Regions from separate parts of the Microbacterium sp. NPDC079356 genome, predicted to be linked through region 1. Evidence: predicted binding sites of a transcription regulator. Region 1 holds the regulator's gene; the other holds the start of a gene.

Evidence for each region. Region 1 encodes HrcA, which represses chaperone genes, less so after heat shock. Its sites were predicted from a motif close to TTNGCACTCGNNNNNNNCGAGTGCNAA; they were not measured.
Region 2: the regulator HrcA is predicted to act here: its motif matches at 13,925-13,951, upstream of groL (chaperonin GroEL).

The regions. Positions count from the first base shown of each region.
Region 1 covers NZ_JBMWDN010000001.1:722,843-738,497, forward strand. Annotated here, with positions in the region: gene ACPEH0_RS03675 (PhoH family protein) at 1-408, opposite strand, end outside; gene ACPEH0_RS03680 (HIT domain-containing protein) at 455-802, opposite strand; gene ACPEH0_RS03685 (16S rRNA (uracil(1498)-N(3))-methyltransferase) at 847-1,584, opposite strand; gene dnaJ (molecular chaperone DnaJ) at 1,587-2,702, opposite strand; gene hrcA (heat-inducible transcriptional repressor HrcA) at 2,734-3,768, opposite strand; gene hemW (radical SAM family heme chaperone HemW) at 3,839-5,056, opposite strand; gene ACPEH0_RS03705 (DUF1990 family protein) at 5,056-5,706, opposite strand; gene lepA (translation elongation factor 4) at 5,716-7,566, opposite strand; gene ACPEH0_RS03715 (ExeM/NucH family extracellular endonuclease) at 7,780-12,510, shown strand; gene ACPEH0_RS03720 (alpha/beta fold hydrolase) at 12,594-13,328, shown strand; gene rpsT (30S ribosomal protein S20) at 13,457-13,717, shown strand; gene holA (DNA polymerase III subunit delta) at 13,781-14,815, opposite strand; gene ACPEH0_RS03735 (ComEC/Rec2 family competence protein) at 14,857-15,655, opposite strand, start outside.
Region 2 covers NZ_JBMWDN010000003.1:51,616-67,270, reverse strand. Annotated here, with positions in the region: gene infB (translation initiation factor IF-2) at 1-701, shown strand, start outside; gene rbfA (30S ribosome-binding factor RbfA) at 840-1,274, shown strand; gene ACPEH0_RS08885 (A/G-specific adenine glycosylase) at 1,284-2,150, opposite strand; gene truB (tRNA pseudouridine(55) synthase TruB) at 2,174-3,067, shown strand; gene ACPEH0_RS08875 (hypothetical protein) at 3,064-3,432, shown strand; gene ACPEH0_RS08870 (hypothetical protein) at 3,477-3,935, shown strand; gene ACPEH0_RS08865 (bifunctional riboflavin kinase/FAD synthetase) at 3,932-4,897, shown strand; gene deoC (deoxyribose-phosphate aldolase) at 4,928-5,638, opposite strand; gene ACPEH0_RS08855 (DEAD/DEAH box helicase) at 5,877-8,033, shown strand; gene ACPEH0_RS08850 (ATP-dependent 6-phosphofructokinase) at 8,128-9,156, shown strand; gene ACPEH0_RS08845 (DMT family transporter) at 9,167-10,114, shown strand; gene ACPEH0_RS08840 (serine/threonine-protein kinase) at 10,120-11,751, opposite strand; gene msrB (peptide-methionine (R)-S-oxide reductase MsrB) at 11,873-12,277, opposite strand; gene ACPEH0_RS08830 (DUF3263 domain-containing protein) at 12,365-12,625, shown strand; gene ACPEH0_RS08825 (LytR C-terminal domain-containing protein) at 12,635-13,267, shown strand; gene ACPEH0_RS08820 (cold-shock protein) at 13,410-13,613, shown strand; gene ACPEH0_RS08815 (hypothetical protein) at 13,624-13,794, opposite strand; gene groL (chaperonin GroEL) at 14,019-15,638, shown strand.

The DNA of each region.
Region 1 (15,655 bases):
CTGGACGGCCTTGGCCATCGCGAGGTAGGTCTTGCCGGTGCCGGCGGGGCCGATGCCGAAGACGATCGTGTTCTCCTCGATCGCGTCGACGTACTCCTTCTGGCCGAGCGTCTTCGGACGGATGACCTTGCCGCGCGAGGAGAGGATGGCTTCGCCGAGGACCTCGGAGGGACGCATCCCGCCGTTGTCCCGCAGGATGCGGCTCGACTGGGTGACGTCGCTCGGGTCGAGGCCCTGCCCCGCCCGCGCCATGCCGATGAGCTCGTCGACGAGTTCGCGGGCACGCGCCACGGCGTCGCCCTCGCCGGTGAGCGTGATCTCGTTGCCGCGGACGTGCACCTGCACGTCGGGGTGTTCGCGTTCGACGGTGCGCAGCAGGCGGTCCTGAGGACCCAGCAGCTGCACCATCGCGACGCCGTCCGCGTAGATGCGGTCGACGGTGGGTTCGGTGCTGTCAGCCACCGAGGCTCCCTTCGCTGAGCCCGCCGCCCAGCACGTGGGCGTGGACGTGGAAGACGGTCTGACCGGCGCCGGGGCCGGTGTTGAAGATCAGGCGGAAGTCGCCGTCGGCGTGCTCGGCGGCCAGGCTGTTCGCGAGCCCCACCAGCTCGGCGAGCAGGGCGGGGTCGCCCGCGGCGAGCTCGACGACGTCGCGGTACTGCTCGCTCTTGGGGATCACGAGCAGGTGCACGGGAGCCTGCGGGGCGATGTCGCGGATCGCGAACGCGTTCTCGGTCTCCGCGATGATCTCGGAGGGGATCTCACCCCGGAGGATGCGGGTGAACACCGACGACTCGCTCATCCCCCCAGTCTAGTCAGCGGCTCCCGGCGTCGGCCGGTGCCGACTCACCAGCGGCCGAGCGCCCGGTTGACCAGCGCGAGCGCTGCGGGACCGGCGGTCGAGGTGCGCAGAACCGTGTCGCCGAGCCGCACGAGGGTCGCGCCCGCGGCCTGCAACGCGTCGAGCTCGTCGGGCGAGATCCCACCCTCGGGACCGACGACGAGCAGCACGTCACGGGTGTCTGCGGCGTCGAGGTCGACCGCGGAGAGCGCAGCGGATGCCGTGGGTTCGAGCACCAGCATCCGTGCCGACTCGGCCTGCGAGACGAGTTGCCGCGTCGTCACCGGGTCGCCCACCTCGGGCAGCCAGGCACGGTGGGCCTGCTTGGCCGCCTCGCGGGCGATCGACTCCCAGCGTGCGACGCCCTTGGCGACCTTCGCGCCGTCCCACCGCGAGACGGACCGGGCTGCCTGCCACGGGAGGATCGCGTCGACGCCGAGTTCGGTCGCGGCCTGCACCGCGAGCTCGTCGCGATCACCCTTCGCGAGCGCCTGCACGAGCACCGTGCGCGGCGACGGCGCCGGGTGCTCCCGCCGCTCGACGACCTCGACGACGACCTCCTTCGGTGCGACCGAGGCGACGGTTCCCGTGAGCCAGAGGCCGCGGCCGTCGCCCACGGTCACCCCCTCCCCGACCCGGATGCGGCGCACGGCGGCCGCGTGGTGCGCCTCGGCGCCCGTCAGCCGGACGACGTCGCCCGGGCGGGCGGCACCGGCATCCTCGATCAGGAAGTGCAGGGCCACGGTCAGCGCTTGAACTTGCCGCGGAGCTTGGAGAACAGGCCCGGGTGGAACTCGGCGAGGTGCGGCGGCGCGGGGCGCGTGCGCTTGGCGAGCTCCTGGACGAGGGCCCGCGACTTGGGGTCGAGGTGCGACGGGGTGACCACCTGCACGGCGACGCGGAGGTCGCCGCGCTGCTCGCCGCGGAGCGGGGTGATGCCGCGCCCGCGGATGGTCAGCTCGTCGCCCGCCTGGACACCCTGGCGGATCTCGAGGTCGACGGGGCCGTCGAGCGAATCGATCGTCACACTCGTGCCGAGGATCGCGTCGATCACCGACACCTCGAGGGTCGCGAGCAGATCGTCGCCGTCACGGCTGAAGACGTCGTGCGGCGCGACCGTCACCTCGAGGTACAGGTCGCCGTTGGGGCCGCCCGCGGGGCCGACCTCGCCCGATCCGGGCAGCTGCAGGCGCAGTCCCGTCTCGACGCCGGCGGGGATGTCGATCGACACGGTGCGGCGCGCGCGGACGCGGCCCTGGCCCTGGCACGTGGAACACGGGTAGGGGATGGTCGTGCCGTAGCCCTGGCAGGTCGTGCAGGGCTGCGACGTGACGACGTTGCCGAGCAGGCTCCGCACGGTCCGCTGGATCTGCCCCGAGCCGTGGCAGATGTCGCAGGTCACCGGCTGGGTGCCGGGCTGGCAGCACGAGCCCTGGCAGGTCTCGCACAGCACCGCCGTGTCGACCTCGATGTCGCGGTGCACGCCGAAGACGACGTCGCCGAGGGTCAGGTCGACGCGCACGAGGGCGTCCTGGCCCCGCTCGCGACGCGAGCGCGGCCGTCCGGCACGCGTGCCCCCGCCGCCTCCGCCGAAGAACGTCTCGAAGATGTCGCTGAAGCCGCCGAACCCGGCCCCGGCGCCGCCGAACGCCCCGGAGTCGCCACCGAGGTCGTACCGCTGGCGCTGGTCGGGGTCGCTCAGCACGTCGTACGCGTGCGTCACGAGCTTGAACTGCTCGGACGCATCCTCTCCCGGGTTCACATCGGGGTGGAGCTGTCGCGCCAGTCGGCGGTACGCCTTCTTGATCTCCTCGGGGCTCGCGTCGCGCGCGACACCCAGGACCTCGTAGTGGTCAGCCACAATCACCTCTCCGGCCCGGAGGCCGATTCGTTCAGCGCGACTTCTCGTCTTCTTCGAGCAGACGCGTCAGATAGTGCGCGACGGCACGGACCGCCGCGAGATTGGTGGGGTAGTCCATGCGGGTCGGACCCAGCACGCCCACGCGCGCCTGCGAGCCGCCGGCGTCGTAGTCCCCCGCGACGACGGATGCCTCGGCGAGCCCGAACGGCTCGTTCTCGCGGCCGATGCTGGTCGCCAGTCCCCGGTCGTCCGCGACCATCTCCCCCATGAGGCGCAGGAGCGTCACCTGCTCCTCGATCGCCTCGAGCAGCGGGTAGATGCTGCCGCGGAAGTCCGCTTCGCGACGGGCGAGGGTCGCGGACCCGGCCATGACCATGCGGTCGGAGCGGAACTCGTCGAGCTCCTCGCCGATCGCGCGCAGGACGATCCGCCGGTTCTCCTCGCGGGGGGCCGGAGCCTCCTCCTCGAGGATGCGGGCGATCGCCGCGGCACCGTCGCGGACGCTCTTGCCGGTCAGCAGCGCGGCCATCGCGAGCTTGAGCTGTTCGGCCTCCTCGGCGGACGGCTCGGTCGCGAGGAACGCGACCCGCTGCGAGACCCGGCCGGTGTCGGTCACGACGATGATGACGATGCGGGTGCCGCCGAGGTGGACGACCTCGACGTGCGAGACGTTCGCCCGGGCGAACGACGGGTACTGCACGATCGCGACCTGTCCGGTGAGGCGGGTGAGCGTGCGGACCGTGCGGACGAGCAGGTCGTCGAGGTCGCCGGTGTCCTCCAGGAACGCGCCGATCGCGGAGCGCTGCGCGGAGGTCAGCGGACGGACCTCGGCGAGATGGTCGACGAAGACCCGGTACCCCTTGTCGGTGGGCACACGGCCCGACGACGTGTGCGGCGCGATGATGAGTTCCTCGTCCTCGAGGAGGGCCATGTCGTTGCGGATCGTGGCGGCGGACACACCGAACTGGTGGCGGTCGACGATCGCCTTGCTGCCGACGGGTTCCCGCGTGTCCACGTAGTCCTGGACGATCGCGCGCAACACCTGAAGACCGCGTTCCGAGACCATCATCCCTCCTCCGCTGGCACTCTCGATCTTGGAGTGCCAATTCTACCGCGCGCGGAGCGTTCTGCTCGGATCACTCGGTGAGCGCCCGCACGACGGCGTCGGCGAGAAGCCGCCCGCGGCGGGTCAGCACGATCGTGCCGTGGACCGCCGCCGCGCCGTCGACGAGCCCGTCGGCGATGAGGGATGCCACGTTCCGCCGCCCGGCGGCCGTCGCCTCGTCCACGGCCACCCCGTCGACGATGCGCGAGCGCAGCAGGATGTCCTCGAGGCGGCGGGCCTCGGCATCCGGTCGCTCCCGTCCGGCCGCCGGCGACTGTCCCGCCGCGAGGCGCTGCGCGTACGCCGCGGGGTGCTTCACGTTCCACCACCGGAGTCCGCCGATGTGACTGTGGGCGCCCGGGCCGTACCCCCACCAGTCCTGGCCGCGCCAGTACGACAGGTTGTGGCGCGACCGCTGCGCGCGGTTCGTCGCCCAGTTCGAGACCTCGTACCACCCGTATCCCGCCGCGGCGAGCAGTTCGTCGGCCAGCTCGTACATGTCGGCCTGCAGATCGTCATCGGGAGCGGGCACCTCGCCGCGGCGGATCTGCCGCTCGAGTTTCGTGCCGTCCTCGACGATGAGCGCGTAGGCCGAGACGTGATCGGGTGCGAGGGCCGTCGCCGTCTCGAGCGAGGTCCGCCAGTCCTCCAGCGACTCCCCCGGAGCGCCGTAGATGAGGTCGAGGCTGACCGCCAGCCCCGCGTTCCGTGCCGCGGCGACCGCGGTGGCGATGTTCGCGGGGTCGTGGGTGCGGTCGAGGGCGGCGAGGACGTGCGGGACAGCCGACTGCATGCCGATCGACAGGCGTGTCACACCGGCGGCCGCGAGGGTCTCGGCCACGGCGTCCGTCATCGTGTCGGGGTTCGCCTCGACCGTCACCTCGGCACCGTCCGCCAGACCGAAGGCCTCCCGGACGCCGTCGAGCATGCGCGCCAGGTCGCCGGGCGGCAGGAGCGTCGGGGTGCCGCCGCCGAAGAACACCGTCTGCGCGGGGCGGAGCGGTCCGCGTTCGGCCAGCACGCGCCGGGAGATCGCGATCTCGCGCAGGACCTCGTCGGCGTACGCGTCCTGTCGGGCGCCGCGCAGTTCGGTCGCCGTGTAGGTGTTGAAGTCGCAGTAGCCGCAGCGGACGCGGCAGAACGGGACGTGCAGGTAGACGCCGAAGTCGACGTCGTCCGACACGCGCACGTCGGCGGGCAGTGCGCCGTCGAGAGGAGCGGGATCGCCGAGGGGAAGGGCCGAGCCCATCAGGAGCCGGTGGCGTACATCGGCGACATCGCCTGCAGGTACCCCTGGAACAGGGCGCGACGCCGACGCTTCACCAGCGGACGCCAGAGGCGGTAGAGCACGCCGGTCGGCTTGTCGAAGGCGCGGACCGTGAACCAGACCTCGTCGTCGTCGCGCCATTCGAGCAGGAAGGACTCCTCGCCGCTGACGACGGATCCACCGACGGTGCCGAGCGAGAACCCGACCCGACGCGGCTCGTCGACGACCGAGATGACCCGGAGTTCGGCATCCGCCCGCATCCCGCCGACGCGCCCTCGAAGGTGCACGGTCGTCCCGGCGCTCGCGAACGGCACGCCGTCGGCGTCGAAACGCTGGTCGTCGTCGAGACGGCTGGGCTGGATGGCGTTGCCGTCGGCGTCGAAGCCGACACCGGAGTACATCGGACCGGATGCCGGGCGCACATCGGTCACCTGGAGACCCGCCCCCCGCTGCGCTCCCCACCCGAGGAGCGATTCGGTCGAGGTGACGAAACGGCTCTCACCGCTGCCGAGACGCCACGACGCCTCCGCCGGGGTCGTGCCCTTCGGCGGATAGCCCATGAGATCGGGGGCCTGCGTGGCCCCGACGGCGGCGTAGTCGACGGTCCCTGCCTGGAAACTCCCGCGGCGCATCGTGCCAGCCTACTTCTTGTCCTTGCCCTCGACGTCTCCCGAGAGCGCGGCGATGAACGCCTCCTGGGGGACCTCGACGCGGCCGACCATCTTCATGCGCTTCTTGCCCTCCTTCTGCTTCTCCAGCAGCTTGCGCTTACGGGTGATGTCACCGCCGTAGCACTTCGCGAGGACGTCCTTGCGGATCGCGCGGATGTTCTCGCGGGCGATGATGCGGGCGCCGATCGCGGCCTGGATGGGGACCTCGAACTGCTGACGCGGGATGAGCTTGCGCAGCCGCTCGGTCATCATCGTCCCGTAGGCGTAGGCCTTCTCACGGTGGACGATCGAGCTGAACGCGTCGACCTTCTCGCCCTGCAGCAGGATGTCGACCTTGACGAGGTCGGCGGTCTGAGAACCGGCCGGCTCGTAGTCGAGGCTCGCGTAGCCCTGCGTCTTGGACTTCAGGTGGTCGAAGAAGTCGAAGACGATCTCGCCGAGGGGCATGTTGTAGCGCAGCTCGACGCGGTCCTCGCTGAGGTAGTCCATGCCGAGCAGGGTGCCGCGGCGGGACTGGCAGAGCTCCATGACGGTGCCGACGTAGTCCTTCGGCAGGAGGATGCCGACCTTCACGACCGGCTCGGAGACCTCGGCGACGCGGCCGTCGGGGTACTCGGACGGGTTCGTCACCGTCACGGTCTCGCCGGTGTCGGTCATCACCTCGTACGTCACGGACGGCGCGGTCGTGATGAGGTCGAGTCCGAACTCGCGCGCGAGGCGCTCGGTGATGATCTCGAGGTGCAGCAGACCGAGGAAGCCGCAGCGGAATCCGAACCCGAGGGCGACCGAGGTCTCCGGCTCGTACTGCAGCGAGGCATCCGACAGCTTCAGCTTGTCGAGCGCCTCACGGAGCTCGGCGTAGTCGCTGCCGTCGATCGGGTAGATGCCCGAGAAGACCATGGGCTTCGGGTCGGTGTACCCCGCGAGCGCCTCGGATGCGGGCTTGCGGTGGTTGGTGATCGTGTCGCCGACCTTGGACTGGCGGACGTCCTTCACACCGGTGATGAGGTAGCCCACCTCGCCGACGCCGAGACCCTTGGTGGGCACGGGCTCGGGGCTCGACACCCCGATCTCGAGGAGGTCGTGGGCCGCCTTCGACGACATCATCTGGATCCGCTCGCGCGGCTCGAGCTTGCCGTCGACCATCCGCACGTACGTCACGACGCCACGGTAGGCGTCGTAGACCGAGTCGAAGATCATGGCCCGGGCGGGGGCGTCGGCATCCCCGACGGGTGCGGGGATGCGCTCGACGATGCGGTCGAGGAGGGCCTCGACCCCCATGCCGGTCTTGCCGCTCACCTTGAGCACGTCGGCCGGGTCGCCGCCGATGAGGTTCGCGAGCTCGGCGGCGTACTTCTCCGGGTCCGCCGCGGGCAGGTCGATCTTGTTGAGGACCGGGATGATCTCGAGGTCGTTCTCGAGGGCGAGGTAGAGGTTGGCGAGGGTCTGCGCCTCGATGCCCTGCGCCGCGTCGACGAGGAGGATCGCTCCCTCGCAGGCGGCGAGGGAGCGGCTGACCTCGTAGGTGAAGTCCACGTGGCCGGGCGTGTCGATCATGTTGAGGGCGAACGTGCCGTCGGCGGTGGCCCACGGCATCCGGACCGCCTGGCTCTTGATGGTGATGCCGCGCTCGCGCTCGATGTCCATGCGGTCGAGGTACTGGGCACGCATGTCGCGGTCGGCGACCACGCCGGTGATCTGCAGCATGCGGTCGGCCAGGGTGGACTTGCCGTGGTCGATGTGGGCGATGATGCAGAAGTTGCGGAGCTGCGCGGGCGGCGTGGCCGCGGGCTGCAGGGGCTGAAGGGCGCGGGGTGACATGACCAGCCGAGTCTACCGGCGCGGGGCCGGGCGCCAGCCCCGACGATCGGGAACCATAACCCGCCACGGCGGCGACACGCCAGTGGCCCGCCGCATGAGAAAGAGTTAACCGATCTGACACTTGCGGGGCCGCGAGACCGACCGAATGCTCAATGTGGCGGTCGGTTCCTGCGCGATAAGCCCCGCGCCCGTGCCGCTTCGGGAGATCCCACCGTGTCGAACCCACCCGTTCCTGCGCACGCCTCACCGTCCGCCTTTCGCCGCACCGGCGCCCTGCTGACCGTCACCGCCGTGACGGCCGCGGGTCTCGCCCTCGTGCCGAGCGCGGCGAACGCCGCCGTGTCGGCCGACGCGCCCGTCGTCATCTCGGAGGTGTACGGCGGCGGCGGCAACAGCGGCGCCGCCGTCAACCGCGACTTCATCGAGCTCGCCAACACGGGCGACGAGACGGTCGACCTCAGCGGGTTCAGCGTGCAGTACGCCTCTGCGACCGGTGCCACCTGGCAGGTGACGAAGCTCGGCGACGTCGACCTCCCCGCCGGCGAGAACCTGCTCATCGGTCAGGCCTTCGGGAGCAACACGTCGCTCCCCGCGTTCGAGGCCGACGTCGACGGCTCGATCGCGATGAGCGGCAGCGGCGCCAAGGTCGCCCTCGTGTCCACCGAGGCGGCACTGACCGGCAGCACCGGGATCGCCGATCTGGACCAGGTCGTCGACCTGGTCGGCTGGGGCAGCACCGCCTCGGCCTTCGCCGGCTCCGCGCCGGCGCCCGGGACCTCGAACGCGACGAGCGTCTCCCGCGACGAGGACGCCTCGAACACCGCGGACAACGCGGCGGACTTCGCCGCCGGCGCCCCCACGCCCACCGGGCTCGGCGCGGACGTCGACCCCGAGCCGGAGCCCGACCCCGAGCCGCAGGCGGCGACGATCGCCGAGATCCAGGGCACGACGGATGCGTCCCCGCTGACCGGCCGCACCGTCACCACCACCGGCGTGGTCACCGCGCACTATCCCACCGGCGGCTACAACGGCTACGTCATCCAGACGCCCGGCACGGGCGGCACACTCGATCTCGACGCGCACACCGCGTCGGACGCCGTCTTCGTCTACGCCCCGGGCGCCGTCCGCGAGGTCGCGCTCGGCGACACCGTGTCGGTCACCGGCGTCGTGTCGGAGTTCGACGGGCTGACCGAGATCACCGTGGAGCCGGGCGACGCCGACGTCATCGACGACGCCGCGGCTCCCACGCCCGCGACGGTCGGCTGGCCGACGACGGCGGCGCAGCGCGAGTCGCTCGAGTCGATGCTCGTCGCCCCGGAAGGCGCGTTCACCGTCAGCGACACCTACAGCACGAACCGCTTCGGCGAGGTGGGTCTGGCTGCCGGCGACACCCCTCTGCGTCAGCCCACCGACGCCGCCCGCCCGGGCAGTGACGCCGCGGCCGCGGTGGCCGCCGACAACGCCGCGCGCGGTGTGCGCCTCGACGACGGCGCCGGGATCGACTACACGTCGGGCGCCAACCGCGCGCTGACCCCCGCCTACGTCTCGCTCACCGAGCCGGTGACGGTCGGCGGGGGCGTCACCTTCTCGGCGCCGCTCATCGTGGACTACCGCAACGGCACGTGGAAGCTGAACCCGACCGAGCCGCTCGTCGGCGACGGCACGGGAGCCGACGAGGTCGTCTTCGAGAACGTCCGCACCGACGCGCCGGAGGACGTCGGCGGGGACCTGTCGATCGCGTCGTTCAACGTCCTCAACTACTTCACGACCCTCGGCACGGACTCGGCGAGCTGCGAGGCCTACCCCGACCGGTTCGGCGACGGCGTCACCGTCCGTGACGGATGCGCCCAGCGCGGCGCGTGGGACGCCGCCGACCTGGAGCGTCAGCAGACCAAGCTCGTCGAGGCCATCACCTCGGTGGATGCCGCCGTGATCGGTCTCATGGAGATCGAGAACTCGGCCGCTCTCGGCGAGGAGAAGGATGAGGCGACCGCCACGCTCGTCGACGCGCTGAACGCGGAGGCGGGTGCCGACACCTGGGCCTTCGTTCCTTCGTCGGCGGATCTCCCCCCGGCATCCGAGCAGGACGTGATCACCAACGCGATCATCTACCAGCCCGCCCTCGTCTCCCCCGTGGGCGCCGCGCGCGCCCTCGGTGACCAGAGCGCCGACGGCGAGGCGTTCGGCAACGCGCGGGAGCCCCTCGCGCAGGTGTTCGAGCCCGCCGCGGGAGGCGACCCGTTCCTGTTCGTCGTCAACCACTTCAAGTCCAAGGGCTCCGCGGGTCCGTGGCCCGGCGACGCCGACACGGGCGACGGTCAGGGATCCTCGAACGAGTCGCGGGTCCGTCAGGCGACCGCACTGCGCGACTGGGTCGCGGAGATCCAGGGCGACGTGGATGCGGTGGCCCTCGCCGGCGACTTCAACTCGTACAGCCAGGAGGACCCGCTGCAGGTGCTCTACGAGGCCGGGTACGCGGATGCCGAGCAGGCGTTCGACCTCGACTCGTCGTCGTACAGCTTCTCGGGGCTCTCGGGCTCGCTCGACCACGTCCTGCTGAACGAGGCGGCGCTCGCCCGCGCCACCGGCGCGGACATCTGGAACATCAACTCCGGAGAGTCGATCGCCCTCGAGTACAGCCGCTTCCGCACCCACGGCACCGAGTTCTACTCGGCCGACCCGTTCCGTTCGAGCGACCACGATCCGGTCATCGTCGGAATGGACGCGGATGCCGCCCCCGTGCAGCTGACCCTTCTCGGGATCAACGACTTCCACGGACGCATCGACGGCAACACCGTCGCGTTCGCGGGGACCGTCGAAGAGCTGCGGAAGGCCGCATCCGGGCCCACCCTGTTCCTGTCGGCCGGCGACAACATCGGCGCCTCGCTGTTCGCGTCGTCCGTGGCGCAGGACGAGCCCACGATCGACGTCCTGAACGCCCTGGGTCTGCAGGCGAGCGCGGTCGGCAACCACGAGTTCGATCGCGGCTTCGCCGACCTGTCGGGTCGGGTGTCGGACGCGTTCGACGCGCCGCAACTGGGTGCGAACGTCTACGAGAAGGGCACGACGACCCCGGCGCTCGACGAGTACGCGCTGCTGGAGGCCGACGGACTGACGGTCGGCGTCATCGGCGCCGTCACGGAGGAGACCCCGACGCTCGTCACGCCGACCGGCATCGAGTCGGTGGACTTCGGCGACTCGGTCGAGGCGGTCAACCGCGTCGCCGCGCAGCTGACCGACGGCGACGCCTCCAACGGCGAGGCGGACGTCATCGTCGCGCTCTACCACGAGGGCGCCGGAGCCGGCACGCCGGACGGCGCGACCCTCGAGGAGGAGGTCGCCGCGGGCGGCGCCTTCGGAGCGATCATCGAGGACACCTCCCCCGAGGTCGACGCCATCTTCACCGGTCACACGCACAAGGAGTACGCGTGGTCGGCACCGATTCCCGGCACGGACCGGACGCGTCCCGTCGTGCAGACCGGCTCGTACGGCGCCAAGATCGGTGAGATCACCTTGACGGTGGATGCCGCCACAGGTGAGGTCTCGGCGCACACCGAGCGCAACGTCGCCCGGACGACAACCCCCGCCGCCGACCTCGTCGCCGCCTACCCGCGGGTCGCGGAGGTCGACCGCATCACGAAGGCCGCGCTGGCGAACGCCGCCGCGGTCGGCAACACCGAAGTCGGTCAGGTCTCGGGCGACATCACGACCGCCTACAGCGGCGGATCGTACGTCGACGGTGTCTACACCGGCGGATCGCGCGACAACCGGGCGGCGGAGTCGACGCTCGGCAACACCGTCGCCAACATGCTCCGCGACAGCCTCGCGGACCTGCCGAACGGCGCCGTCATCGGCGTCACCAACCCGGGTGGTCTGCGCGCCGATCTGTTCGACACGCAGGCCGAGTTCGGCGCCGGTGCGGTCGCGGGTCTCGCGGACGGATCGATCTCGTTCAGCCAGGCGAACGCGGTGCTCCCGTTCAACAACACGCTCGCGCTGGTCACCCTCACGGGTGAGGAGTTCACGACGATGCTCGAGCAGCAGTGGCAGCGGGATGCCGCGGGCAACGTCCCCCAGCGCCCCTACCTGCAGCTGGGACTCTCGGACAACGTCTCGTACACCTACGACCCGGCGTTGCCGGAGGGTGAGCGCATCACGTCCGTGACGGTCGACGGGGCTCCGATCGATCCCGAAGGGACCTACCGCATCGGCACGTTCTCGTTCCTCGCGGCCGGCGGCGACAACTTCCGCGCCTTCACGGAGGGCGAGGACTACGTCGACACGGGTCTGCTCGACTACGAAGCGTGGGTCGACTACCTCGCCGAGGGCTCGCCCGTCGCCCCCTCGTTCGCGAAGCACGGCGTGCAGGTCTCGGGCGTGCCCGAGACGGTCGCGGCGGGCGAGACCGTGTCGTTCCAGGTGGCCGGGCTCGACCTGACCAGCAAGGGCGCTCCCGCCAACGTCGAGGTCTCGGTGAGCCTGGGCGAGCAGGTGCTCGGCACGGCGCCGGTGTCGGAGGGCGCGGCATCCGTCAGCGTCACCCTGCCCGCCGGAACGCCCGCCGGCGCCGCGCAGCTGACCGTGACCGCCGCCCCCAGCGGCACGGTCGTGCAGGTGCCCGTCACCGTCGAGGAGGCGGCGGAGCCCGCCGCGGCGACGAAGACGCGTCTGGTGGCCGTCACGCCGGTCCACATCAACCGGTTCCTGCCCACGACGCTCGTCGCGATCGTCACGCAGGAGGGCGGCCGCGCCGAGGGCGTCGTCGAGTTCCGCGAGGGCGACACCGTGATCGCGACGGCGGAGGTCCGCCGCGGCACCGCGTCGACGACGCTCGGCCGGCTGTCCCGCGGGACGCACACCTACACGGCGACCTTCGTCCCCGACGACCCGACCGTCGCCGAGGGATCGGAGAGCACGCCGGTGAAGGTCCGCGTCCTCTTCTGACCGGACGGACCGGAACGGGGGCGGATCCATGGATCCGCCCCCGTTCTCGCGTCGAAGGGTCTCCGGATTCGTAGGCTGAGGGGATGACGCCTCAGGTGGTGTTCGTGCACGGCATCCGGACTTCCGCGACGATGTGGCGCGCGCAGGTGGAGCATCTCGCCGCGGCGGGTGTCGGCGCGATCGCCGTCGACCTGCCGGGGCACGGTCGCCGGATGAGCGAGACGTTCACGCTGGACGGCGCGTTCGAGACGATCGACACCGCGGTGAGGGATGCCGCGGCCCGCGGCCCCGTGCTGTTGGTCGCGCACTCGATGGGTGGGCTCGTGGCGATCGAGTACATGGGCCGTGAGGAGCCCCCGCCCGTGGATGCGTTCATCGCCGCCGGCTGCACGTCGATCCCCCGCGGCGCCGGACTCGCGATCTATCGGGCACTGGCGCGGGGGTTCGATCGCCTGCCCCGACGCGGTCAGCCGCTCGCCGACCTCGTGCTCGACCGGACGCTCCCACCTGAGACGCGGGCGGACTTCGGCGCCGGCGGCTACGCGTACGACACGCAGGACATCGCTCTGCGCAGCCTGTCGGTCCTCGATCTCGTGGTCGCGTTGCAGCGGATCTCGGTCCCGATGTGGTTCGTGAACGGGCAGTGGGACCAGCTGCGGCTCAACGAGCGCCTGTTCACGAAGCTCAAGCCCGAGGCGGAGCTCATCGTCGTGCCCCGGACATCCCATCTCGTCACCGCGATGCGGCCCCGTGTGTTCAACGCGATCGTGGACCTGGCGCTGGCGACGATGGCGCGGGACCGGCCGACTTCGGGATGAGGCGCGCACCTGATAGAATCGGTTTTTGGCTTGCGTGTGGGTTCCTCCCTCACACGACCGCTGCGTGACAGCCCTCTTCTGTCGCCGGCACTTCCAACCGATAACTCCGAACGAAAGATACGTCGAACGTGGCGAACATCAAGTCGCAGATCAAGCGCAACAAGACCAACGAGAAGGCCCGCGAGCGCAACAAGGCCGTGAAGAGCGAGCTGCGGACCGTCGTCCGTCAGACCCGTGAGGCCATCTCGGCCGGCGACAAGGCCGCTGCCGAGAAGGCGCTGCTCAAGGCCACCAAGAAGCTCGACAAGGCCGTCAGCAAGGGCGTCATCCACGAGAACCAGGCGGCCAACCGCAAGTCCTCGATCGCCAAGCAGGTCGCCGCTCTCTGAGCCGCAACTCTTCCGAAGGCCCGTCCCCCTGGGGGCGGGCCTTCGTCGTTCCCGGGCGTGGTCTCAGGCGCCGTAGGGCGCGCGCGTCGCGACGACGGTGACGAGCCGCTCGACCGCGAAGACGGCGTCGCGCGAGGCGCCCTTCACCTCGGCATCCGCTCGCGCGGCCGCCTGGATGGCGATGCCGAGCGACGATTCCGTCCAGCCGGCGAGGTCGCGGCGGGCCCGGTCGACCTGCCAGTCCTTCATGCCGATGCGCGCGGCGAGGGCGCCGGACGGTTCGCGGGAGCCGGCCACGCGCGCCATGGTGCGCAGCTTCGACGCGATGGCGGCGACCATCGGGACCGGATCGGCGCCCGAGGCGAGAGCGTGCCGGAGGGTGATGAGGGCGTCGCCGTAGCGACCCGCGATGGCCGTGTCTGCAACGGCGAACGCGGTGGTCTCGACGCGACCACCGTAGTAGCGGGTGACGACCTGCTCGGTGATGTCGCCCTCGACGTCCGAGATGAGCTGCTGGCAGGCGGCCGCGAGCTCGGTGAGATCGTCCGAGAACGCAGAGACGAGGGCACGGAGGGCGGGCGGGGCGATGCGTCGTTTCGCGGCCTGGAACTCGCCCGCGGCGAAGTCGAAGCGGTCGGAGTCGCGTTTGACGGCGGGGCAGGCGATCTCGACACCGCCGCCGACGCCCGCGCGGATCGTGTCGAGCAGCTTCTTGCCGCGGACGCTCGCGCCGGTATGGCGGAGGACGATCGTCGCGCCGTCCTGCGGCGCCTCGAGGTAGCGGATCGCCTCGGCGAGGAAGGCGTCGGAGCACTTCTCGACGCCCGACACCCGGACGAGCCGCGGCTCGCCGAACAGCGACGGCGACGAAACGGCCAGCAGCGTGCCGGGCGCGTAGTCGTCGGCGCGGACGTCGGTGACCTCGAGACTCGGATCCTCGGCGCGCAGGTAATCGCGGATGCCGGCGGTCGCCCGCTCGGCGCAGACCTCTTCGGGACCGGAGACGAGCACGACCGGTGCCGGCTGCGGCGCCCGCCAGGAGATCTGCGGGATCGCCGACTTCGTCGTCTTCGCGGCGGGACGACGGGGGCTCGGCATGGTGTCCAGCCTACCGAGGGCGGCGGACGGTGACGGGAGCGTCAGCCCTCGCGCGAGCGCCAGAGGCGCAGGCCGGCGTCGCCGCGCCAGACGACGAGGTCGCCGGAGGTGTCGGTGCGCGCGACGGTCGCCTGTTCCTCGTGCAGGAGATCGAGGATCTCGTCCCGGGGATGGCCGTATGTGTTCTCGCCCACGGTGACGAGGGCGACGCGAGCGTCGAGATCGCGGTACAGGCCGGCGTCCTGGTCGGCGCTGCCGTGGTGGGCGACCTTGACGACGGAATAGCGGCGATCGACGGCGCCCGTCGCCGCGAGGGAGCGCTGCGGCTGAGCCGACAGGTCGCCGAGGAAGATCGCGTCGGGGACGCGGCATCCGGTCACGTCGATGATGACGCTCGCGTCGTTCCCGGCGGGATAGACCGGATCCCGCGGCTTCGGCCACAGCGCGCGCCAGTGGCACTCCCCCAGCGCGCCGCTCTGGCCCGCGGACACCTGCTGCGTCCGGGCGCCGCGCGCGGTGAACCGCGCGAGCAGGTCCGCGGCCTCCGCATCGGGGACCGGGCCGTGCAGGACGAGATCGGCGCGCCCGAGCAGAGCGTCGGCGCCGCCACGGTGGTCCATGTCGAAGTGGGTCAACACGAGGATGTCGACGCGGTCGATCGCGAACCGGTCGAGGCATCCCGCCAACGCCGCAGGCTCGGGTCCGGTATCGATCAGCATGACGGCGTCGCCCTCACGGACCAGGACCGCGTCGCCCTGCCCGACCTCGCACGCCGCGATCGCCCACGCGTCCGGCACGCGGGTGCGGTCCAGCAGCGTCCGCACCGGGCCGGCGGCGGCG
Region 2 (15,655 bases), on a different contig from region 1:
CGGTCGAGCGCAACGCGCAGCTGGCCAAGGCCCGCAAGCGCATCTCGCTCGAGGACTTCACCCGCGCTCTCGAAGAGGGCAAGGTCGAGTCGCTCAACCTCATCATCAAGGGTGACGTCTCCGGTGCCGTCGAGGCGCTCGAGGAGTCGCTGCTCAAGATCGAGGTCGACGACAGCGTCCAGCTGCGCATCATTCACCGCGGTGTCGGTGCGATCACCGAGTCGGACATCAACCTGGCGACGATCGACAACGCGATCGTCATCGGCTTCAACGTCCGTCCCGACACGAAGGCCCGCGAGCGCGCCGCCCGTGAAGGTGTGGACGTCCGGTTCTACTCGGTCATCTACAACGCGATCGACGACGTCGAGCAGTCCCTCAAGGGCATGCTCAAGCCGGAGTTCGAAGAGGTGCAGTCGGGTGTCGCCGAGATCCGCGAGGTGTTCCGCTCCTCGAAGTTCGGCAACATCGCCGGTGTCATCGTCCGCTCGGGCACGATCACGCGCAACGCCAAGGCGCGCGTCATCCGCGACGGCGTCGTGATCGCCGACGGCCTGGCCATCGAGTCGCTGCGCCGCTTCAAGGACGACGTCACCGAGGTGCGTACGGACTTCGAAGCCGGTATCGGCCTCGGCAAGTACAACGACATCCAGGTCGGCGACGAGATCGAGACGACCGAAATGGTGGAGAAGCCGCGCGGCTGATCCACGGTGTTGCTACGGCGATGGATGCCGCCGGGATAACGGGACCCCCAAGACCCCGACTATCCCGGCGACATCCATCGCCTCCGCAATTCCTCCGTCAGCCGATCGCGGCCGGGGGAGAACAAGAGGAGAAGGACTATGGCCGGGGAACGGCAGGCACGGTTGGCGGACCGCATCCGCGTGCTCATCGCGGAGCGCCTCGACAAGGGGCTGCGCGACCCGCGGCTCGGATTCGTCACGATCACCGACGTGCGCGTCACGGGCGACCTGCAGCACGCGTCGGTCTTCTACACGGTCTACGGCGACGACGAGGCCCGCGAGGGCACGGCTGCGGCGCTGAAGGCCGCGACGGGGATGCTGCGCAGCGAGGTCGGGCGACAGCTCGGCACGCGCCTCACGCCGTCGCTGGAGTTCATCCTCGACGGGCTGCCCGAGAACGCCGGCCACATCGAGGACCTGCTGCGCGAGGCGCGCGAGCGCGACGCGGCCGTGGCGGCCACCGCCGCCGGCGGCACCTACGCCGGCGAGGCGGACCCGTACGTCAAGCCGCGCGAGAGCGACGAGGAGGACTGAGCGGTCCGGTCAGCGGGGCAGGTGCAGGGCACCGTCCGTGACCTCCACCAGCCCGTCGGCGATCAACGAGTCGACGGCCCGGTTGCGCTGAGCGGCATCGGGCCACTCCGAGGCCACCTCGTCCGCAGGGACGGGGTGGCCTTCGGTATCTCGCAGCGCCTTCAGGATCGCTCCGCGGGCCTGGCGGTCGCTGCCCTCGTAGCGCGCCTGCTTGCGCCGGTCGTCGCCGGTGTCGGGGTATCCCGCCGCCCGCCAGGCGCAGACGGCCGCGAGCGGGCACGCCTCGCACCGCGGCGCACGCGCCGTGCAGACGATCGCGCCCAGCTCCATCGCGGCGGCGTTCACGACCGCGGCGTCCTCGTCGTCCGCGGGGAGGATCGCCGCCATCGCCGCGAGGTCCGCCTTCGCGGGCGGTCCGGGCTGCGACCGGCCGTCGACGGCGCGCGCCAGGACGCGACGGGTGTTGGTGTCGACGACCGGATGCCGGTCCCCGTACGCGAACACTGCCACCGCGCGGGCCGTGTAGTCGCCGATCCCGGTGAGGGCGAGCAGGGCGTCCACGTTGCGGGGGACGACGCCGTCGTGCCGGTCCCGGATCTGCGTCGCCGCGCGGTGCAGCCACAGCGCCCGGCGGGGATAGCCGAGGTTCGCCCACAGCCGCACCGCGTCGGCCGGGGGAGCGGCCGCGAGGTCGGCGGGGGTGGGCCAGCGCGCGAGCCACTCCTCGAGCCGCGGGACGACCCGCGACACGGGCGTCTGCTGCAGCATGAACTCGCTGACGAGCGTGCCCCACGCGCCGAAGCCGTCGCGCCGCCAGGGCAGGTCGCGGGCGTTCTCGCGGTACCACGCGATGAGCGGCGAGGCGAGGTCGGGCACCGCTCCAGCCTAGGCTGGAAGCCATGCAGCAGAGCCAGGGGAGCGGCGGGATCCTCCTCGTCGACAAGCCGGGCGGCGTGACGAGCCACGACATCGTGGCGCGGACGCGCCGCGCCCTGAACACCCGCAAGATCGGCCACGCCGGCACCCTCGACCCGATGGCGACCGGGCTGCTCGTCCTGGGCGTCGGTCACGCCACGCGGCTGCTCACCTACGTCGTCGGACTCGACAAGACCTACGAGGCCACCATCCGCCTGGGTGTCACGACGGACTCCGACGACGCCGACGGTGTCGAGACCGCCAGAGCGGATGCCGGTGGTGTCGCCGACGACGCGATCCACCGCGGCATCCGCACCCTGACCGGACCGATCTCGCAGGTGCCGAGCACCGTCTCGGCGATCAAGGTCGGCGGGCGCCGCGCGTACGACCTCGCGCGCGCGGGCGAGCAGGTCGAGCTGAAGGCGAGGGATGTCCTGATCAGCCGGTTCGAGGTGCGCGGCATCCGTCGGGGCGTCGACGTCGTCGACGTCGACGTGGTCGTCGACTGCTCGAGCGGCACGTACATCCGGGCCCTCGCCCGCGACCTCGGCGCGGACCTCGGCGTGGGCGGGCACCTCACAGCGCTCCGGCGCACGCGGATCGGTCCGTTCGACGTCGCCGACGCCGTCACCGAGCTGACCGAAGACGTCCCGCTGCAGGATGCCGCGGGTGTCGCGGCATCCCTTCTCGGCACCTTCGCGGTCACCGCCGACGAGGCGCGCGATCTCCGTCACGGCAAGCGTCTGGTCGGGGCGGCGGACCGCCTGCCGGCCGATACACCCGCCGCGATCGCCCCGGACGGTGCGCTCGTCGGGATCGTCGGCCGTCGCGGCGACGACGTCAAGAGCCTCATGAACATGCCCGAGGAGCAGCCGTGATCGCGTGGTTCACCGTCGTCCAGATCGCCGTCGCGTGCGCGGCGGGTCTGCTGTGCACCGTGCTGGGTCTCGCCGGCCGTCGCCCGAGCGATCTCACCGTGGGTACGCAGGCGCTCGTCCTGCTGCTGCTCATCGTGCAGGTCGTGATCGCGATCATCGCCCCGCTCGCCGGCAACCCGCCGACGGGGGACCTGCTGGAGTTCTGGGTCTACCTGGTCTCGGCGGTCCTCATCCCGCCGGCCGCGGTCGCCTGGGCGCTCATCGAACGCGGTCGCTGGAGCACGGTCGTCATGGGGATCGCCGCGTTCGCGATCGCCATCATGATCTGGCGCATGAACGTCATCTGGACGGTGCAGGTCGCCTGACCCCGGCCGGGCCGCGTCCGCGGCGGTCGTAGGATTGAGGGGCCATGCCTGAGACCGCGCCGACCTCGACCGCTCCGTCGGCCGCCTCCCCGCGTCGGATGACCGGTGTCGGGCGTGTGCTCGTGGTCGTCTACGCGATCATGGCCCTCGGCGCGACGGGTCGTTCGTTCGTGCAGATCGTCCGCGAGTTCGACGACGCACCGCTCGCGTACTCGCTGTCGGCCCTCGCCGCGCTCGTCTACATCCTCGCCACCCTCGCGCTCGTGTTCAGCGCGTCCGAGCGGTGGTACCGCGTCGCGTGGGCGGCGATCGTCTTCGAACTCGTGGGTGTGCTCGTCGTCGGGACGCTCTCGCTGACGCATCCCGAGCTCTTCGACCACCCCACGGTGTGGTCGGGGTACGGCATCGGATACGTCCTCGTCCCGCTCGTGCTGCCCTTCCTGGGGCTCTGGTGGCTCATCACCCACCGGCACGCCCGGTCCGCCGCGGAGGGCGCCGCGTGATCGTCTTCCGCGATCCCGCCGAGGTGCCCGCGGGCTTCGGCCCGAGTGTCGTCGCGATCGGCAAGTTCGACGGCGTGCACTCGGGGCACCGCGCCGTCATCGACCGCGCGCGCGTGGCCGCGATGGACGACGGCGCACGCGTGGTCGCCGTCACATTCGACCGCAACCCGCTCGCCCTGCTGCGACCGGACCGCTGCCCCGAACCCCTCGTGAGCGTGGATCAGAAGATCGCCCTGCTCGCCGAGGCCGGCGTCGACGCGGTGCTCGTGCTGCGCTTCGACGAGGAGCTCGCCGCGCTCGCGCCCGAGGAGTTCGCGCAGCGCATCCTCGTCGACGCCCTGCACGCGGTGTGCGTCATGGTGGGGGTCGACTTCCGCTTCGGACGCGGCGGAGCGGGTGATCCCGCCTTCCTCACGACGTTCGGCGAGACCCACGGGTTCACGGTGGACGTCGTGGGCGACGTCCAGGGCGGCGGACGCCGGGTCTCGTCGACCTGGGTGCGCGAGATGCTCGCCGCCGGCCAGGTGGAGGACGCAGCGCGTCTGCTGGGGCGCCCGCACGCTGTCCGCGCCGAGGTGGTCCACGGGCTCAAGCGCGGTCGCGAGCTCGGCTACCCGACCGCCAACCTGTCGACGGATGCCGAGGGATTCATCCCCGCCGACGGCGTGTACGCCGGCTGGCTGATCGACGAGGGGACGGATGCCGGGCGCGTCCGCCCCGCGACGCGATACCCGGCCGCCGTGTCGGTCGGCACGAACCCGACGTTCGACGACGTTCCCCAGCGTCAGGTCGAGGCGTACGTCCTCGATGAGACCGGCCTCGACCTCTACGGCCACACGGTGCAGGTGCAGTTCACCGCCCGCATCCGCGGCATGGTCCGCTTCGAGGGCATCGAGGCCCTCATCGAGCGGATGGATGCCGACGTCGCCGAGGTGCGGGCGGCGCTGCAGCCCGGCGCCTGAGTCCGAGCGGCGCGGGGCGAGCCGCGCCGGTCAGTACGAGCCGGAGTCGACCGCTCCGGTCGCCTCGTCGCCGGCGTCGATGCGACGCGCTTCGCCGAGGATGACGGCGCTGCCGCTCGTGCCGAGGCGGGTCGCGCCGGCCTCGAGCATCGCGATCGCGTCGGCGTAGCTGCGCACCCCGCCGGAGGCCTTCACCTCGACGCCTGCACCCACGGTGCGACGCATGAGCTGGACGTGGGGGATCGTTGCCCCACCGCCGGCGAATCCGGTCGAGGTCTTCACGAAGTGGGCGCCGCCGGCCTCGGTGAGGCGGCTGCCGCGCTCGATCTGCTCGTCGTCGAGCAGGGCCGTCTCGAGGATGACCTTCGTGACGCGGCCCTCCGCCGCCGCGACGACCGCGCGGATGTCCTCGACCACGACGTCGTCGAAGCCCGAGCGCAGCGCGCCGATGTTCACGACCATGTCGACCTCGCTCGCGCCGTCGGCGATCGCCTGTCGCGTCTCGGCCACCTTCGCGGCGGTCGAGGTGGTGCCGTGCGGGAACCCGATGACCGTGCCGACCGCGACGCCGGTGCCGTCGAGGCGGGCCACGGCGTGGGGGATGTCGCTCGGGCGCACGCAGACGCTGAACACACCCCATTCCGCGGCGATGTCGAGCTCGGCGTCCACGTCGGCGCGGGTGAGCTCCGGCTTGAGGATCGCGTGGTCGATGGTGGCGGCGAGTTCGCGTTCGGTGGGCATGACACCAGCGTACGCGGCACCGCGCGCGGCACCGCCGAGTCGCGGTGGGAGCCCGGGACCGCGACGCGCTAGAATGACGGGGAAGGGCCCGTCCCGTCGCCGCAGCTCGCAGAAGCGAGTACCCGCAGCCGTGACGACCCGGGGACCACATCCGCGCCGCGACCGACGTTGCGGCCTCGAAGACCGTCGTCTCGCACGACGCTCGCCGGCATCCGCCGGTGTCACGCTCAGGAGGAGCATGCCGACCACGGCAGCCACCGCCCCCAAGACCGCCGCTCGGCGTCGTCGGGGATCATCGTCGCGCCGAGACGACGAAGCACCCCTCATCCCGATCCTCGCCCGCAAGGTGCGCGAGGTCGAGGCGAAGGCGCAACGCGGCAAACTCGGACCGACCAACCGCGTCAAGTTCCAGGTGATCGCCTTCCTCGTGCGCGAGGAGCGCGCCCGCGTGAAGGCGGCGTCCGACATCGCCGACGGTGCGCGCGCCGAGCTGCTCAAGCGCCTCGACGGCGTCGCGACGATCCTCGCCAAGACCGCGGCCCGCGACACCTCCCTCATCCAGCTGCTCGAGGTCGATCAGGCGACGTCGCCCGTCGCGCGTCGCATGCGCCGCGACTGGCTGCTCGAGTCCGGGGCGGAGCTGCCCGAGGACGAGCTCATCATCACCGACGCGAAGCCCGTGCAGGCTCCCGTCGTCCCCGAAGCGATCGCCGACCGCCAGGTCGTGCCGCCGCAGGTCGAGGCCCGCAAGGAGGCCCATCCCTTCCTCGCCCCCGATGTCGCCCTTCGCGCCCCCGTGTCGACGCCGCGGCGCCGGCTCGACGGGTGGGAGCTCATGGGCCCGCTGTACAAGGCGTTCGAGACCGGTGCCGGGGGAGGGGCCGCGTCGATGGACCTGCCGCCCGTCCCCGAGTTCGACCGCATCTCGCCCAAGGGGCTCGACGTCATGCCGCACCAGTCGCGGTTCCTCGAGGCCGTCCGCACGGGGCACCGCAGCTTCCTGCTGGCCGACGAGCCGGGTCTCGGCAAGACGGCGCAGTCGGTGCTCGCGGCATCCGTCGCCGACGCCTACCCGCTGCTGGTCGTCGTCCCCAACGTCGTGAAGATGAACTGGGCGCGCGAGGTGGAGCGGTGGACCCCGCAACGTCGCGCGACCGTCATCCAGGGCGACGGCGAGACGATGGATGCCTTCGCGGACGTCTTCATCGTCAACTACGAGATCCTCGATCGCCACCTGTCCTGGCTCAGCTCGATCGGGCTGAAGGGCATGGTCGTCGACGAGGCCCACTTCATCAAGAACCTCACCTCGCAGCGCTCGCGCAACGTGCTCGCGCTCGCCTCGCGTATCCGCGAGCAGGTGCGCGATCCGCTGCTGCTCGCCCTGACGGGTACCCCGCTCATCAACGACGTCGAGGACTTCGACGCGATCTGGCGCTTCCTCGGCTGGACCAACGGCGAGAAGCCCGGTCCCGAGCTGATGGCGCGCCTCGACGAGACCGGCCTCACCCCCGCGGACAAGGCGTTCTACCCCGAGGCCCGCTCCGCCGTCATCTCGATGGGCATCGTGCGGCGCAAGAAGAAGGACGTCGCCGCCGACCTCCCCGACAAGCTCGTCGCCGACCTCCCCGTCGAGCTCGACGACGAGTACGGCCGGTCGATCCGGGCCGCCGAGCGGGAGCTGGGTGAGCGTCTGGCGGCGAAGTACCGCCGGATCATCGAAGCGCGCGGCGACCGCGTCGTCCGCGGCGAGGCCGACGAGGACATCGTGCGTCTCGTCGCGCACGGCGAGCTCGAAGAGGCCAAGGCTGCCGGCAGCGGCTCCGAGAACGTCTTCACGATGGTCCGCCGCATCGGTCAGGCGAAGGCGCAGCTCGCCGCCGACTACGCCGCGCAGCTGCAGCGCTCGGTCGGCAAGGTGGTCTTCTTCGCCAAGCACATCGACGTGATGGATGCCGCCGAGGCGCACTTCGCCTCGGCGGGGCTCCGGACCGTCTCGATCCGCGGCGACCAGACGACGCCCGTCCGCCAGCAGGCGATCGACGCGTTCAACGGCGACCCCGACGTCGCCATCGCGGTGTGCTCGCTGACGGCGGCCGGTGTCGGCCTCAACCTGCAGGCCGCCTCGAACGTCGTGCTCGCCGAGCTCAGCTGGACGGCCGCCGAGCAGACGCAGGCGATCGACCGCGTGCACCGCATCGGTCAGGGCGAGCCGGTCACGGCGTGGCGCATCATCGCGGCGCACACGATCGACACGAAGATCGCCGAGCTCATCGACAGCAAGCAGGGTCTCGCGCAGCGCGCCCTCGACGGCGACGCGGTCGACCCGACCTCGAGCGATTCCGTCCAGCTGTCGGCGCTCATGCACCTGCTGCGGCAGGCGCTCGGCGCCGCCTGAGCCCGCTCGGCTGGCAGGCGACGCCGTCGCGGCGATAGTGTCATCGAGGCAGCGTCGCCCCCAGCACCAACCCGAGATCACCTAAGGACCCCTCATGAAGATCGGTATCCTCACGAGCGGCGGCGACTGTCCAGGACTGAACGCCGTCATCCGGGGCATCGTGCTGAAGGGCACGACCACGTACGACATCGAGTTCGTGGGCATCCGCGACGGGTGGCGCGGCGTGGTCGACGGTGACTTCTTCCCGCTCACGCGCCACGAGGTGAAGGGTCTGTCGAAGGTCGGCGGCACGATCCTCGGCACGAGCCGGACGAACCCCTACGAGGGCCCGCGCGGCGGCGCCGAGAACATTTCGAAGACGATGTACGGCCACCGTCTCGACGGCATCGTCGCGATCGGCGGCGAGGGCACCCTGGCTGCGGCCGACCGGCTGCACAAGGACGGCATCAACGTCCTGGGTGTGCCGAAGACCATCGACAACGACCTCCACGCCACCGACTACTCGTTCGGCTTCGACACGGCGGTGAACATCGCGACCGAGGCGATGGACCGCCTGCGGACGACCGGTGACTCGCACCAGCGCTGCATGGTCGCCGAGGTGATGGGTCGTCACGTGGGCTGGATCGCCCTGCATTCCGGGATCGCGGCCGGCGCGCACGTCATCTGCATCCCCGAGCACCCGATGTCGATCGACGAGATCGCCGAGCAGGTCCAGAAGGCCCACGACCGCGGTCGTGCGCCGCTCGTGGTCGTCTCGGAGGGCTTCACCCTCACCGGCATGGACGAGGCGTACAGCGACAAGGGGCTCGACGCCTTCAACCGTCCCCGCCTCGGCGGCATCAGCGAGATCCTCGCCCCCGAGATCGAGCGGATCACGGGCATCGAGACCCGCGCGACCGTCCTCGGCCACATCCAGCGCGGCGGTTCGCCGTCGGGCTTCGACCGTGTCCTCGCGACACGTCTGGGCCTGCACGCCGCAGACGCCGTCGTCGACGGCGCATGGGGCCAGATGGTCGCCATGCAGGGCACCGAGATCGTCCGGGTGCCCTTCGCGGAGGCGCTCGGGTCGCTTCACACCGTGCCAGCGCACCGCTACGAAGAAGCCGCCGCGCTGTTCGGTTGAGTCGGCTCGCGTGACGGGCCCGTCCGCGCGGACCTCGCTGGCGCCCGCCCTGGTGGGTGCGGTGTCGGTCGGCGTCCTCACCGCCGTCCAGGCGCGCATCAACGGCCAGCTCGGCGTGCGTCTCGAGCACGCCATGGTGGCCGCCGTCATCTCGTTCGGCAGCGGTCTGCTGCTGATCGTGCTCGTCTCGGTGCTGACCCCGGGTGGGCGTCGCGGTGCGGTCCTGCTGAGCCGCGGCATCCGTGAGCGCAGCATTCCGTGGTGGATGCTGGTGGGCGGCGCCGCGGGAGCGTTGACCGTCGGAACGCAGGCCGTCGCCGTCGGGATCGTGGGGGTGTCGCTGTTCACGGTCGGCATCGTCGCAGGGCAGACGGTGGGCGGGCTGATCCTCGACCGGGTGGGGTACGGGCCCGGCGGGGTCGTCGCCGTCACGGTGCCGCGACTGGTCGGCGGCGCGCTCGCCCTGGCCGCCGTGGGCGTGGTGCTGATCTCGGGGGACGGGCTGGCGGGCGTGCCCGTCTGGATGGTCGTGCTCCCCGTCGTCGTCGGAGCGGGACTCGCCTGGCAGCAGGCGACCAACGGCCGGCTGCGGGTGCGCGTCGGGACCCCGGTGACGGCGACGCTCGTGAACTTCACGCTGGGGACGGCGATCCTGGCGATGCTGGCGGTCGTCGTGACGATCGTCGACGGACCACCGGCGCCGCTGCCCTCGGAGCCATGGCTCTACCTCGGCGGCGCGCTCGGCGTGGCCTACATCATGCTGTCGGCCGCCCTCGTCGCCCGCACGGGGGTGCTCCTGTTCGGGCTGGCCGCGGTGTCGGGGCAGCTCCTCGCGTCGCTGGCTCTCGATGTGCTCTGGCCGGCGCCGGCCGGACCGGGGGTCGTCATCGAAGCCGTCACCGTCGTCATCGGACTGGCGTCGGTGTTCGTCGCCGCGTTCTGGCCGGTCCGGCGCTGACGCGGTCAGCCGGTCGGGGCGGGGGACGGTTCGGCGGGAGCGGGGCTGTCGGCCGGGTCGGGCTCGGTGACCGCGCCGTCGACGGGTGCGGGGCTCGGCTCGACGGGGTCCGTGACGCTGTCGTCGACCGTGCTGCCGTCGACGGTGCCCTCGTCGTCGGTGGCGCCGTCGGTCGGGGCCGTCTCCTCCGCCGGCTCCGTGGCGCCCTCGTCCGGTGTCGCCTCCTCGTCGGGCGCCTCGGTGGTCACCTCGGGCGTCGGCGTCGTTCCCTGCTCGTCGGTGGTGTCCGTGTCGCTCACGGTGTCGACCTCGTCGGGGGCCTCGTCCTCGGTGAGCGGGGCGGTCGGACTGACGTCCGGGGTCGGGTCGGTGACGGGAGCGGGGTCGGCGGGAGTCACCTCGTCGCCGCCGGCGGTGAGGGCCAGGATGCCGCCGGTCCCGGCGACGAGCGCCGCCGCGGCGGCCGCGGTGATCCAGACCGTCGCTCGGCGCCGCGACCGTCGGCGGGGCCGGCGTTCGGCCGGCTGACCCTCGGCAGGGGCTGCCGGGGCGGGCGCCGCGTCGATGGTGCGCGTCGCCTCGGCTGCAGGCGAAGCGCTGGAGGCGGCCGCCAGCACACTGGTGGGGGCCGTCGCGGGCGTGGATGGAGGGGGAGCGGCGTCGGTCGCGGCGGCCCCGGCGGGCAGGAGAGCCTCGGTCGCCGCATCCGGAGCATGGTCGACAGAGCCCGCCGCCATCGCTGCGCCGGCGCTGCCGACGGCCACCGCGCCGGCAGCGGGAAGCGCTTCGGTGCGGGCGTCGGACGTGGTCGCGGCGAGCGCGCGTGCGCGCATCGCGACGTCGAGGGCCGTGGGCCGCTCGGCCGGGTCGATGCGCGTCATGTCGCGCAGCAGGTTCCGCCATTCCGGGTCGAGCTCCGCAGGGATCTCCGGTGGGGCCTCGAGTCGGGCGAGGGCGGTGGCGACGCCGGCCGCGTCGGGGAAGGCCCGCTTCCCTGTCAGGGATTCGATCAGGACCAGGCCGAGGGCGTAGACGTCGGCGGGCGGTGCCGGATCGACGCCCTGTACCTGCTCGGGAGCAAGGTAGGCGGCGGTGCCGATCACCTCGCCGGGGTTCGTCACCCGTGCGGTGTCGACGAGATACGCGATACCGAAATCGGCGAGCTTCGCGCGGAACTCGTGATCGGGGAGGTGAGACGGTGCGAGCAGGACGTTGGATGGCTTGACGTCGCGGTGCACCACGCCGGCGCCGTGTGCGACGTGGAGGGCTTCGCCGAGCGCGGCGGCCATCGTCGCCGCCGCGGATGGGGTCAACGGAGACCGGGCGATGCGCGTCGTGAGGGTGGGTCCCTCGACGAGCTCCATCACGAGGTAAGGGGGGTCCGCGTCGAGTTGCGCGTCGTAGAGCGTCACCAGCGACGGGTGGTTGAGCGCCGCCAGCACGCTGACCTCGCCGCGCGCACGGCTGTCGGCGGCGACTCCGTCGGACCCCGAGCGCACGACCTTGATCGCGACCTCTCGGCCGAGGACGGCGTCCTCGCCGCGGTACACGTCGGCCATGCCGCCGCGGCCGAGCGTCTCACCGAGACGGTAACGGCCGCCCAGCAGGTCGTCTGCGTGGTCGGTGGTCTCGGGCATGTGCATCCTCCGACCGCGGCGTCCCTCACCGCGTCCGAAGCCACGCTAAACGCACGACGCCGCGCCGACACCGGGGTTGACGGTGTCGGCGCGGCCTGCAAGCGGGGCGGTGCCCCGGAGGTCAGTCGTTCTTCGGGGTGAACGACAGCGACAGCGAGTTCATGCAGTAACGGTCGCCCGTGGGGGTGCCGAAACCGTCGGGGAACACGTGCCCCAGGTGCGAGCCGCAGTTCGCGCAGCGCACCTCGGTGCGCACCATGCCGTGGCTGCGGTCCTCGATGAGCTCGACGGCCTCCGGGCGGACCGACTCGTAGAAGCTCGGCCAGCCGCAGTGCGAGTCGAACTTGGTGCCGCTCTGGAACAGCTCTGCGCCGCACGCGGCACAGGTGTACAGGCCGGCGCGGTCCTCATCGAGGAGTTCGCCCGTCCACGCGCGCTCCGTCCCGGCCTGCCGCAGGACGGCGTACTGCTCGGGAGTCAGCTCCTCCCGCCACTGCTCGTCGGTCTTCTCCACGCGATAGCTCATGTGTTCTTCCTTCCCTCGACATATTCAACCGGACGAACCGCCCCGATGTTCCGGGGTGACGGAGGATCTCGGTCGTACCGTGGGGGAGTGCCCCTCTCCGATCGCGACCGCGCCGTCCTCGATTTCGAGGCGCGCTGGCACGGGCACTCCGGGGCGAAGGAGGAGGCGCTGCGCGCCGAGCTCTCGCTGACCCCGGCGCGCTACTACCAGCTGCTGGGGCGGATCCTCGAATCAGCGGATGCCGTCGCCTACGATCCGGTCCTCGTGCACCGTCTGCGGCGGCTGCAGACTGCGCAGGAGCGGGAGCGGCGCACCCGCTCCAGGGTGCTCCCGGCATCCGCCCGGTAGCATGCTCGGGTGCCGTCTCCGACCTCCCCGCCCGAGCCAGAGCAGCCCACCGCCGCGGACCCGTCCGAGACCGCGGCGCGCTCCGCAGTGAAGGATCGCTTCGACGACCTCCCGGCCCGTCCGGCTCGCATCGGGGCGCACCGCGCCGAAACCCCGCGGCTGCGCGTCGGCGTCATCGTGCTGTGGTCCGTGGTGGCTACCGTCGCCATCGTCGCGGCGGGGGTGCTCAGCACCCTGTTCGCGACCGGTCGACTGGACTTCAACGCCCGTTCGGCGCCCGGTTCGTCGTCGCAGGTGGTCGCTCCGCAGGTGGACACGTCGTACGAGGTGCTCGTGCTGAACGCGACCCCCGACGCCGCGCTGGGTGACGCCGTCCGCCAGGACGTGATCGCCGCCGGGTGGGCGGAGGCGGACGTCCAGGAGAGCAGCGCCAGCTCCGACGACTTCCCGACCACGACCGTCTATTACGGCACGACCGCCGACGAGGCTGCCGCCCGCGGTCTGGCGGATGCGATCGGCGGCGCCGAGGTCTCCCTCGACGACACGTATCAGGTCGTCGCGCCGCCCGAGACGGCGAGCGCCGGCGGTGATCCGCGATCGCAGCTCGTGGTGATCGTCGGGCTCGATTTCGGCTCGGAGTGACCCGTCCGCGGCGGCTCGGCCGTCGCGTGTTTCGCCGCCGTAAACACTTGGGTTCGGGAGTGTCAACAAAGCCGGGAACCGCCGGATCCGGCAGGGGGCCGTGGCTAGCATTTCGGGTGTCCCACAGCTTCAGGAGATGCGCATGACCCAGGGAACCGTCAAGTGGTTCAACGCCGAGAAGGGCTTCGGCTTCATCACGCTCGGCGACGGACAGGATGTCTTCGTCCACTACTCGAACATCGAGATGTCGGGGTTCCGCGTGCTCGAAGAGGGTCAGGCCGTCGAGTTCACCGTCGGGACCGGGCAGAAGGGCCCGCAGGCCGAATCCGTCCGCGTCGTCGCCTGACGCCGGTCGGTCAGCCCGCGTAGCGGGCGAGGAACGGCCCGCTCAGCTCGGGCGGGTTGAGTTCCGCGGCGGAGTGGTTCTCGATGGACTCGGACGCATCGCCGTCGAGCGTGGCGACGGCGTCATCGAACGCGGCGAGAGTCGCCTCGCGCAACACTGCGCGGATGGCGGGGCGGCTCATCCGGGGACCTCTGCGACCGTGATCATCCATTCCTCCATGCGGTGAGGGGGCCGTCGCCGCGGCGTGTGCCACGGTAGCGCGAGCCGGTGTCGCGCGGCTTGCACTCCCTAGGGCCGAGTGCCAGAATGATTTAGCACTCACTCATCCTGAGTGCCAGAACTATCCCGCTCCCAGTCCCTGGGGGCACGGTACTGAACCTCACGTCCGGGAGGGACGACACACTTATGGCAAAGATCATCGCTTTCGACGAGGAGGCCCGCCGCGGCCTCGAACGCGGCCTCAACACCCTGGCCGACGCCGTCAAGGTGACCCTCGGCCCCCGTGGCCGCAACGTCGTGCTCGAGAAGAAGTGGGGCGCTCCCACGATCACGAACGACGGCGTGTCGATCGCCAAGGAGATCGAGCTCGACGACCCGTACGAGAAGATCGGCGCGGAGCTCGTCAAGGAGGTCGCGAAGAAGACCGACGACGTCGCCGGTGACGGGACGACGACCGCCACGGTCCTCGCTCAGGCGCTCGTGCGCGAGGGTCTGCGCAACGTCGCGGCCGGTGCCGACCCGATCTCTCTCAAGAAGGGCATCGAGAAGGCCGTCAAGGCTCTCTCCGACGAGCTGCTCGCCGGCGCGAAGGAGATCGAGACCAAGGACCAGATCGCGGCGACGGCATCCATCTCGGCTGCCGACCCCGAGATCGGCGCCCTGATCGCCGAGGCCATCGACAAGGTGGGCAAGGAAGGTGTCGTCACCGTCGAGGAGTCCAACACCTTCGGCACCGAGCTCGAGCTCACCGAGGGTATGCGCTTCGACAAGGGCTACATCAACCCCTACTTCGTCACCGACGCCGAGCGTCAGGAAGCGGTCTTCGAGGACCCCTACATCCTGATCGCGAACCAGAAGATCTCGAACATCAAGGACCTTCTGCCCGTCGTCGACAAGGTGATCCAGGACGGCAAGGAGCTCCTGATCATCGCCGAGGACGTCGAGGGTGAGGCTCTCGCGACCCTCGTGCTCAACAAGATCCGCGGCATCTTCAAGTCGGCTGCCGTCAAGGCCCCCGGCTTCGGCGACCGTCGCAAGGCTCAGCTGCAGGACATCGCGATCCTCACGGGTGGCCAGGTCATCACCGAGGAGGTCGGTCTCAAGCTCGAGAACGCCACCCTCGACCTGCTCGGCCGTGCGCGCAAGGTCATCATCACCAAGGACGAGACCACGATCGTCGAGGGTGCCGGTGACGCGTCGCAGATCGAGGGTCGCGTGACCCAGATCCGTCGCGAGATCGAGAACACCGACAGCGACTACGACCGCGAGAAGCTGCAGGAGCGCCTCGCCAAGCTCGCCGGCGGCGTCGCCGTCATCAAGGCGGGTGCGGCCACCGAGGTCGAGCTCAAGGAGCGCAAGCACCGCATCGAGGACGCCGTTCGCAACGCGAAGGCGGCCGTCGAGGAGGGCATCGTCCCCGGTGGTGGCGTCGCGCTGATCCAGGCCGGCGAGAAGGCGTTCGCGAGCCTCGAGCTCGAGGGCGACGAGGCGACCGGCGCGAACATCGTCAAGGTGGCCATCCAGGCTCCCCTGAAGCAGATCGCGCTGAACGCCGGTCTCGAGCCCGGTGTCGTGTCGAACAAGGTCGCCGAACTCCCCGCGGGTCAGGGCCTCAACGCCGCCACGGGCGAGTACGTCGACATGTTCGCCGCGGGAATCATCGACCCGGCCAAGGTCACGCGCTCCGCGCTGCAGAACGCCGCGTCGATCGCAGGTCTGTTCCTGACCACGGAGGTCGTCGTCGCCGACAAGCCCGAGAAGGTCGCGGCGCCGGCAGGCGACCCGACCGGTGGCATGGACTTCTGATCCACCGCTGAACGGCT